Regions from separate parts of the Achromobacter veterisilvae genome, predicted to be linked through region 1. Evidence: riboswitches for the same ligand, from Rfam matches in the RefSeq annotation. Region 1 holds a riboswitch; the other holds the start of a gene.
What was found. Region 1 has a riboswitch for glycine ahead of gcvT (glycine cleavage system aminomethyltransferase GcvT). Riboswitches for the same ligand answer to the same signal wherever they lie in the genome.
Positions count from the first base shown of each region.

Region 2: another riboswitch for glycine. It lies ahead of WHX56_RS24300 (D-amino acid dehydrogenase); the one in region 1 lies ahead of gcvT (glycine cleavage system aminomethyltransferase GcvT).

Region 1 covers NZ_CP148753.1:19,225-23,631, forward strand. Annotated here, with positions in the region: gene gcvP (aminomethyl-transferring glycine dehydrogenase) at 1-328, opposite strand, end outside; gene gcvH (glycine cleavage system protein GcvH) at 429-806, opposite strand; gene gcvT (glycine cleavage system aminomethyltransferase GcvT) at 908-2,008, opposite strand; glycine riboswitch at 2,095-2,218, opposite strand; glycine riboswitch at 2,253-2,348, opposite strand; gene WHX56_RS00075 (ZIP family metal transporter) at 2,514-3,407, opposite strand; gene WHX56_RS00080 (superoxide dismutase) at 3,438-4,052, opposite strand; gene WHX56_RS00085 (NAD(P)/FAD-dependent oxidoreductase) at 4,196-4,407, opposite strand, start outside.
Region 2 covers NZ_CP148753.1:5,237,019-5,241,425, reverse strand. Annotated here, with positions in the region: gene WHX56_RS24305 (amidohydrolase family protein) at 1-1,223, shown strand, start outside; gene WHX56_RS24300 (D-amino acid dehydrogenase) at 1,236-2,468, opposite strand; glycine riboswitch at 2,514-2,606, opposite strand; glycine riboswitch at 2,608-2,699, opposite strand; gene WHX56_RS24295 (DUF2242 domain-containing protein) at 3,096-3,893, shown strand; gene WHX56_RS24290 (CopD family protein) at 3,954-4,379, shown strand.

The sequences.
Region 1 (4,407 bases):
TGTAGGCCGTGTACCAGGCGGGATTCTCGAGGATGTTGCGCAACACCACGTTGGGCGTGTGCGTGCCGTAGTACCCCTGGCCGATGTAGCTGCGGTAGACCTGGTTGCGGCCCGCGATCTGCTTCAGTTCGTCCAGCACGTCGGTTTCGCTGCGCGATTGCGGCAGCGCCAGCGGGGCCTGGCTGCGGATCTTGGGCGGCACGACTTCCTCGATCAGGGCGTCCAGGCTGGCGCTGCCGATGACGGCGAGCATGGCGGCCTGGGCGGCGTCGGAGGGGCCGATGTGGCGGGGGATGAAGTCGGTATGGGTGTCTAGGGCGCGCGACATGGGGAGATCTCGGGGTGGCGGTGCCGTCGGAGGACGGTCGGTATTGCATCTGGCGGGGCGGGCGCCGGGCCGCTATGGCCGCGCGCCCTCCCCGACCGGCTTAGCCGTTGGCGACGGCTTCGTAGCCGGCGGCGTCCAGCAGCTTGTCGGCGTCGGCCGCGTTGACCGGCTTGATCTTGAAGATCCAGGCGGTGAAGGCCGATTCGTTGATCAGGTTGGGATTGTTTTCCAGCTCTTCGTTGAAAGCGACGATCTCGCCGGCGACCGGCGCGTAGATGTCGGAGGCAGCCTTGACCGACTCGACCACGCCGGCGGTCTCGCCGGCGTTCAGCTTGGCGCCGACCTTCACGTCGCCGACGAAAACCAGGTCGCCCAACTGGTCCTGGGCGGTATCGGTGATGCCGACGACGAACACGTCGCCTTCGGCTTTGACCCATTCATGGGACTCGGTGTACTTGCGATCGGTGGGCAGACTCATGGGAACTCCTGAGGGAATGCGGGTAGATGAATGGTGTTGCGCGCCTCGCGCGGGCGGCCCTGCCGCCCCATAGGGGCCGGCGCCCGCGCGAAGCTTCGAGTTTACGAGTGTTCGACTTCTTTGCCGTTGCGGACGAACGGCAATTTGCATACCAGGGCGGGCACCCATTTGCCGCGGATATCGACCTCGGCCGTGTCGCCCGGACGCACGCCTTGCGGCAGGCGGGCAAAGCCGATGGACACGCCGAGCGTGGGCGACATGGTGCCGCTGGTGAGTTCACCCATGCCTTCCTTGGTGCGCACGGCCATGTGCGCGCGCATGACGCCGCGCTCCTGCAGCTTCAGGCCGAGGAAGGCGGCCGGCGTGGCGAACTGCTCCAGCGCTTCGCGGCCGATGAAGCGGCGCTCGGCGTCCTTCAGGGATACGGTCCAGGTCAGGCCGGCCTGGCCGGGCTGGACCAGTTCGTCCATGTCCTGGCCGTAGAGGTTCATGCCGGCTTCCAGGCGCAGCGTGTCGCGCGCGCCCAGACCGCAGGGACGCACGCCCTGGGCGGCCAGGTCGCGCCACAGTTGCACGGCCTCGGTGGCGGGCAGCACGATTTCGAAGCCGTCCTCGCCGGTGTAGCCGGTGCGGGCCACCAGGGTATCGTCGCCGACGACGGCGGCCACGAAGGGGGTCAACGATTCAGTGGCGGCCTGCCATGCCGGGCGCGCGGCCCAGACCTTGGCGCGGGCATTGGGGCCCTGCACGGCCACCATGGACAGGTCGCGGCGGGGCGCGATGACGACGTCGAAACCGCCGGCCTGCTTCACGCGCAGCATCCAGGCGATGTCCTTGTCGGCGGTGCCGGCATTGACGACCACGCGCCATTCGTCGGCGGCGAAGAAGTAGATGATCAGGTCGTCGATCACGCCGCCCTGCGGATTCAGCATGCAGCTATAGAGCGCCTTGCCGGGCACGGTCAGCTTGGCCACGTCGTTGGCGACCAGGCGCTGCAGGAACGCGAACGCGTCCGGGCCCGTCACGTCGACGTTCAGCATGTGCGACACGTCGAACATGCCCGCGTCCTGGCGCACGGCGTGGTGCTCCTCCAGTTGCGAGCCGTAGGCCAGGGGCATGTCCCAGCCGCCGAAGTCGACCATACGGGCGCCAGAGGCGATGTGTTCTTCGGCCAGCGGGGTGCGTTTGAGGGGTGCGGACATGCGCGGGAACTCCGGGACGGCATTGTTGCCAGGGTTACGGAATGCCGGTGGTACCAGGCGGGCTGCGCCTGCACAACGGCTGAATCTTCCGCCCCTCTGTCCTTTTGCCTGAGAGTTGCCCCGCTAAGCGGGTTTGCACCTTCGGCGCCTGGGCTGCTCGCTATGTCCCTTGTTCCAGGGGCGGCGCCAGGTCTCTCCAGAGTACTGTTTTGCCGCGTCCGCGCGGTGAAAAACCGGGACAGGGCAAGCATGGGCGGTATGGGTTACCTGAGCGATTCCGGGCGAATTGCGCCTTCGGCGGCGGCCGGGCATACAGGCCGCTCTCTCCCGCAACATGCGTGACAGCGCCGAAAGCATACATCGAAAAGAGGCCCCGGAAAAGGACCGGTGTCCGACACAAAAGGACCGGTGTCTGACACCCATGGCGGACGGCCTTCAGCCTGGACCGGCATTTCAGGGGTGTCAGACACCCCTTACGCGCCCCCTTACGCGCCGGCGGCCCGCCCTACCCCAGCGCGGTGTCCAGCAGCATCATCAGCACGAAGCCCAGCATCAGCCCGCAAGTGGCGTAGACCTCGTGCCCCTTGCGGTGCGACTCCGGGATGATCTCGTGGCTGATCACGAACAGCATCGCCCCCGCGGCGAAACCCAGCCCCCACGGCAGCAGCGGTTCCGACCAGCCGACCACGGCCGCGCCCAGCACGGCGCCCAGCGGCTCGACCAGCCCGGACAGCATCCCCAGCGCCACCGCGAACGCGCGCTGGTAGCCCGCGGCCAGCAGCGCCACCGCCACGACCAGCCCCTCGGGGATGTCCTGGATCGCGATGCCAGTGGCCAGCGCGGTGCCGCGCACGGGATCGTTGCCCGCGTAGCCCACGCCGATGGCCAGGCCTTCCGGCAGGTTGTGCAGGGTGATGGCGAACACGAACAGCCAGGTGCGGCGCAGGCGGTGCGCCTCGATCCCTTCCCGGCCCTTGATGAAATGCTCATGCGGCAGCGTGCGGTCCATGATCAGCAGGACGGCCGCCCCCAGCAGCACGGCGGCGCCCACCGTCAGGCCCGCCCCCCACGGCCCGTAGCCCAGCTCGCGGCCCGCGGCGATGCCCGGGGCCACCAGCGAAAAGGCGCTGGCCGCCAGCATGACGCCGGCGCCGAAGCCGAACATGCTGTCCTGCATTTTCTGGGGAATGGTGCGCGCGAAAAGGATGGGCACCGTCCCCAGCGCGGTCGCGCCCGCGGCGACCAGCCCGCCCAGCAGGGCGTCCGCGACGTGCGGCGCGCGCACGTCCAGGTACGCCCATAGCTGGTGCAGCCCCAGGCAGGACACCAGCACGGCCAGCGTCCAGACGCTGATGCTGGTGGCCGCCGGCCGCACGCGATGACGGCTGAAGGTATTCATATACCGCTGCCCTCCTTGCCAGGGACGCGCTCAGCGCTTCGCCGCGGCGTAGCGGCGCGCCACTTCCGGCCAATTCACGACATTGTAGAAGGCGGCGATGTATTCCGGTCGGCGATTCTGGTACTTCAGGTAATAGGCATGTTCCCAGACGTCCAACCCCAGGATCGGCGTATTGCCCAGCATCAGCGGGCTGTCCTGGTTGGCGCTGCTTTCCACCGTCAGCTTGCCGGCCGGCGTCACCGAGAGCCAGGCCCAGCCGCTGCCGAAACGGGTCAGCGCGGCCTTGGTGAAGGCGTCCTTGAAGGCGGCCAGGCCGCCCAGGTCGGACTCGATGGCCGCCGCCAGGGCGCCGTCGGGTTCGCCGCCGCCCTCGGGGGACATGACCGACCAGAACAGGCTGTGGTTGGCGTGGCCGCCGCCGTGGTTGCGCACGGCGCCGCGCACGGCCTCGGGCAACTGGTCCAGGCGGGACACCAGGGCCTCGACGGGCTCGTCGGTGGCGATGCCCGCCCCCTCCAGCGCCGCGTTCAGGCTGTTGACGTAGGTCTGGTGGTGCTTGCTGTAGTGGATCTCCATCGTCATCGCGTCGATGTGAGGCTCCAGGGCGTCGTAGGCGTACGGCAGGGTCGGAAGGGTATAGGCCATGCATGTCTCCGTCGGATCCGCCCTCGGATGAGGGCCGGCATCAATATCGAAAACATAAATGATATTTATTTTTATTTAATACCACAATGGCAATGCTGCAATTCCTTTCACACGGGGCGCCCGCCGCTATCGGCCCCGCCGGCCTACAGCGCCTTGCCGCAAGCCACGCCCGAGGCCCAGGCCCACTGGAAGTTGTAGCCGCCCAGCCATCCGGTGACGTCCACGGCCTCGCCGATGAAGTAAAGGCCCGGAGCGGTCTTCGCCTGCATGGATTTCTGGTCCAGGCCGCGCGTGTCCACGCCGCCGCGCATCACTTCGGCCTTTTTGTAGCCGGCCGTGCCGCTGGGCACCAGCG
Region 2 (4,407 bases), 1.3 Mb from region 1:
TCGCCGAGGTCGCGCGTTCGCCGCGCCAAGTGGAAAGGGAAGGCGCGCGCGTCATCGACGGCCAGGGCCGTTTCCTGATGCCCGGGATGACCGAGGCGCACACGCATTTTTCGTGGAATGACCAGCCCTCGCTTTCCGCGATCCAATTCATGCCGCCGGAAGAACACATACTGTGGTGTGTGCGCGTGGCGAAGCGGTATCTGGAAATGGGCTGGACCTCGGCCATCGGCGCCGCGGCGGCCAAACCGCGCCTGGACGTGGTGCTGCGCAACGCGATCGACGCGGGGGAGTGCCCGGGGCCGCGCTATCTGGCGGGCAGCCAGGAGATCACGACAATCGGCGCGCTGGGCGACAATACGCTGCCGCACATGCCGTTCGAGGCGCTCAGCTTCGGCAGTGTGTGCAGCGGCCCCGAAGAGATCCGGCGGTCGGCGCGGACGTTCATCAAGTACGGGGTCGATCATCTGAAAATCAACCTGTCGGGCGAGTACATCGCCGGGTTGCCGGCCGAGATGTCGCCGTTCGCCGAGGACGAGATCGCCATGCTGGCCAGCGAGGCCAGGCGCTATGGAAAGCGCGTCGCGGCGCACGCGCGTTCCAGCGAATCGGTCAAACAGTGCGTGCGCCACGGCATCGAGATCATCTATCACGCCAGCTTCGCCGACGAAGAGGCGCTCGATATGCTGGAGGCCAACAAGGACAGGCACTTCGTCGCGCCGGGTATCGGCTGGCTGGTCAGGACGGCCTTCAATGCCTCCGATTACGGCATCACGCCCGCCATCGCCGAAAAGATGGGCTACAAGCGCGAACTGGAGATCGCCTCGGAATCGCTGCGCAAAATGCACAAGCGCGGCATCCGCATCCTGCCCGGCGGAGACTATGGCTTCGCGTGGATGCCGCATGGGACCAACGCCACCGACCTCCAGTACTTCGTCGACTACATCGGCATGACGCCCACCGAAGCGCTGGTGGCGGCCACCCGGCTGGGCGGCCAGATCATGCTGCGGCCGGATGAAATAGGCATGCTGCGCCCCGGCTACCTGGCGGACATCGTCATGGTGGACGGCAATCCGCTGGATGACTTGTCCTTGCTGGTCGATCCGGAACGGATCAGCCTGGTGATGAAGGACGGGAAGATCTGCAAGGATGCCGGCCCGCGCGGCGCGGACGCGGCGCCGCGCGCGGCCGGGCAGGGCAGCAGGGAGGCGGTCGCGGCGCATTGAACGCCGCGGCCATCAAGCCCCGGCCATGGCCCCCTTCACGCTGGCCGCGAGCAATTGCGCCGTCGCCGCCGAAAGCGTCCATCCCAGGTGGCCGTGGCCCGTGTTGTAGAACACGCCCGGCCGCTTGCCGGGGCCGACCCTCGGCATCATGTTCGGCGTCATCGGGCGCAGCCCGCACCATGGCACCACGCGCGACGTGCGGATGCCGGGGAAGTGCTGGCGGGTCCAGTCGATCAGCGGCTGGACCCGCTCGGCGCGGATGTCCATGTTGAAGCCGTTGAATTCGGCCGTGCCGGCGACGCGGAAACGGTCGCCCAGCCGGCTGGTGACGATCTTGGCGGCTTCGTCGAGCAGGCTCACGCCGGGCGCGGCGGCGCGGCTTTGCGCGTCGTCCAGGTGCACGCTGATGGAATAGCCCTTGACCGGATAGATGTTGAGCGAGTCGCCCAGCCGCTTGGCGAATTGCCGGCTCGCGGCGCCCGCGCAGATGACGATGGCGTCGGCGGATTCGCGCTGGCCGGGCCGCGCGCCGTCTTCGCCCGCGATGTCCAGCAGATAGGCGCCGCCTTCATGGACGATGTCCCGGACCTCGGCGTCCTGCACGAAGCGCACGCCCCGGCGTTCGCAGGCGCGGGCCAGGCCGCTGGTGAACTTGTGGATGTCGCCGGTGGCGTCCGACGGGGTGTAGAAACCGCCATGGCAGTCGGTCTGCAGCGCGGGCTCGATGCGGCGCGCTTCCTCGGCCGACACGGCATAGCGTTCCAGCCCGCCTTCCTGCAGCAGCGCGTTGGCGCGGCGCGCGGTTTCGAAGCTGGCGGCGTCATGGTAGATGTGCAGGATGCCCCGGCGCTCCAGGTCGAAGTCTATGCCTTCCTCTTCGGCCATGGCGAACAAGTGCTGGCGCGCTTCGATGGCCAGGCGCGTGGTGGCGATGGTGTTCTGGCGGTAGTGCCGGATCTGCCCGACGAACTGGGCCAGCCAGGAATACTTGTGCCAACTGAACCTGGGGTTGAGCAGCAGCGGCGCATTGTGGCGCCCGAGCCAGCGCAGGCCCTTCATGACGGTGGACACGCTGTTCCAGACCTCGGCGTTGCTGGCCGACAACTGGCCGCCGTTGGCGTAGGACGTTTCCATGGCGGGATAGCGCTGGCGGTCGTAAACGGTGACGTCGTATCCCAGTTTGTTCAAGGCGTAGGCGGACGTGACGCCGGTGATACCGGCGCCGATGATGGCGATGCGGGGCATGGTCGCTCCAGGGTCGAGTGGCCGCGGCCACCCGGCCGCAGCACCCCATCTGTCTCTGTACCTGAGAGCTTCACCCGTTCGCGCGGACGGCGGCGGGTTCCCCTTCGGTGGGCGCGCGCGGCGCCTCTCTCCAGATTGTCTAGACCGCGCAGTCCTGTTTGCCTGAGAGTTTCCGGGGCGGTTGCTCCGTCGGCGCCCGCCGCGGGGGCAGGTCTCTTCTGCGGGGTTTTGGATCGACTGGGAGAGAATAGCCAAAATTCCACGGAATGAGACCCAGGGTTAGTCCCAGTTTCAACGGACCCTTCGGTAACCAACTCCATCGAAGCGCTGAAGCGCGCGCTGTTCGGCGAAGTCTATGGCAGCCGGGACGAATAGACGATCTGGCCGAAAGCAGGAAGCGCCACGGCTACGAGCGGACGTTTTCCATCCCCCTGCGAATCGATTCATGGGATAGCTGGCTCAGGCGCCTGCCCAGGCCCTGATTGGCGGTTTCCGGGGCGGGGATGGCGGAAAGCACGTCCCCATTTCCCCTGTTACCTCTCTGTTGAACTGCACATTCCTGGTAAAGGAATCCCGGCGAGGATGCGCTATAACCCGTTTTTGTTGCTTCAAGCCGGACCCTTATTCATGCCCCGTGTTATCCGCCGTCCATCTGTTGCGCTGCTGGCTGTCCTGGCGGGCGTCCTGGCAGGGTGCTCATCCCCCAAACCCGAATTCGAAAAAGAAAACTTCGCCCAGAGCGACACCTATTCGCGGACGGTTCCCGCCGGCAGCGCCGCCGCCTGCGACGCCGGCCGCCGCGCCCTGCTGAGCCAGGGCTACAACATCGACAAGTTCGAGGGCGCCCGGGTGACGGGACATAAGAACTTCCAGGGCGAAGACGGCCAGCACACGCAGATCAGCTTCAATATCGAGTGCGCCTCCGACGGCAACTCGAACGAGCGCGCGACGGTGTTCGCCAACGCGGTGCAGGACCGCTACTCGATCAAGCGCACCGCCAACTCGGCCAGCGTGGGCGTGAGCGTGCTGGGCCAGGTGTCCATGCCGTTCGGCGCCAGCGACGACTCGCTGGTGAAGACGGCCAGCCAGACGGTGGCGCGCCCGCAGTTCTACGACGGGTTCTTCCAACTGTTGCAGCGCTTCCTGCCGGACGCCCAGGCCGCCTCCGCGCCGCAGGCGGCGCCCGCGAACCCGGCCCGCGCCAAGGCGCCGCCCAAGCCCGCGCCCGCCGAGCCCGCCGTGTCTCCGAACGCGCCGGCCGATACCTTGAACCCGGCGGCGGCCGCCGACGCGCCCGGCAGCGGCGGCAAGGCCGCGCCCGCGGAAAGCCCGGCGCCGGCCACCCCCGCGACGGGCGCTTCCGCTCCCGCCACCCCCGCGCCGGCGGGCCCGGACGCGGCCGGGCAGGGTGCCGGTTTGCCGTAGCGCAAACGGATGCGGCGCGGCGGTTCCTGCCGGCGCCCGCGAGCGGCGATAATCCGGGCCATGACTTATCAACTCCTGAAAATGCTCCACGTCGCGGCGGTGGCCGCCTGGCTGGGCGGCTCGCTGTTCGTGTCGCTGTTCCTGCTGTCCTCGCAGCCGCAGGAGGGCGACGAAGCCCCGAAAGAACGCAGGATGCTGGGCGCCCTGCGACGATGGACGCTGTTCGTGACCACGCCGGCCATGGTGCTGACCTGGCTGATCGGCCTGCACCTGGCCGTGACCTTCGGCTGGTTCGCCATGAGCTGGATCTGGATCAAGATCGGCTTCGCGCTGGGGCTGTCGGCGCTGCTGGGCATCCAGACCGCGGCCCTGCGCCGCATGGCGGACGGCAGCGCCCGGCGTCCGCCGCTGGTCGACCTGTATGCGCCCGTCACCGTCGTCGCGTCCGCCGCGATCGTGACGCTGGTCGTCGTCAAGCCCTTCTGAGGCCGCGCGCCGGGCTTCCGCCGCCGGC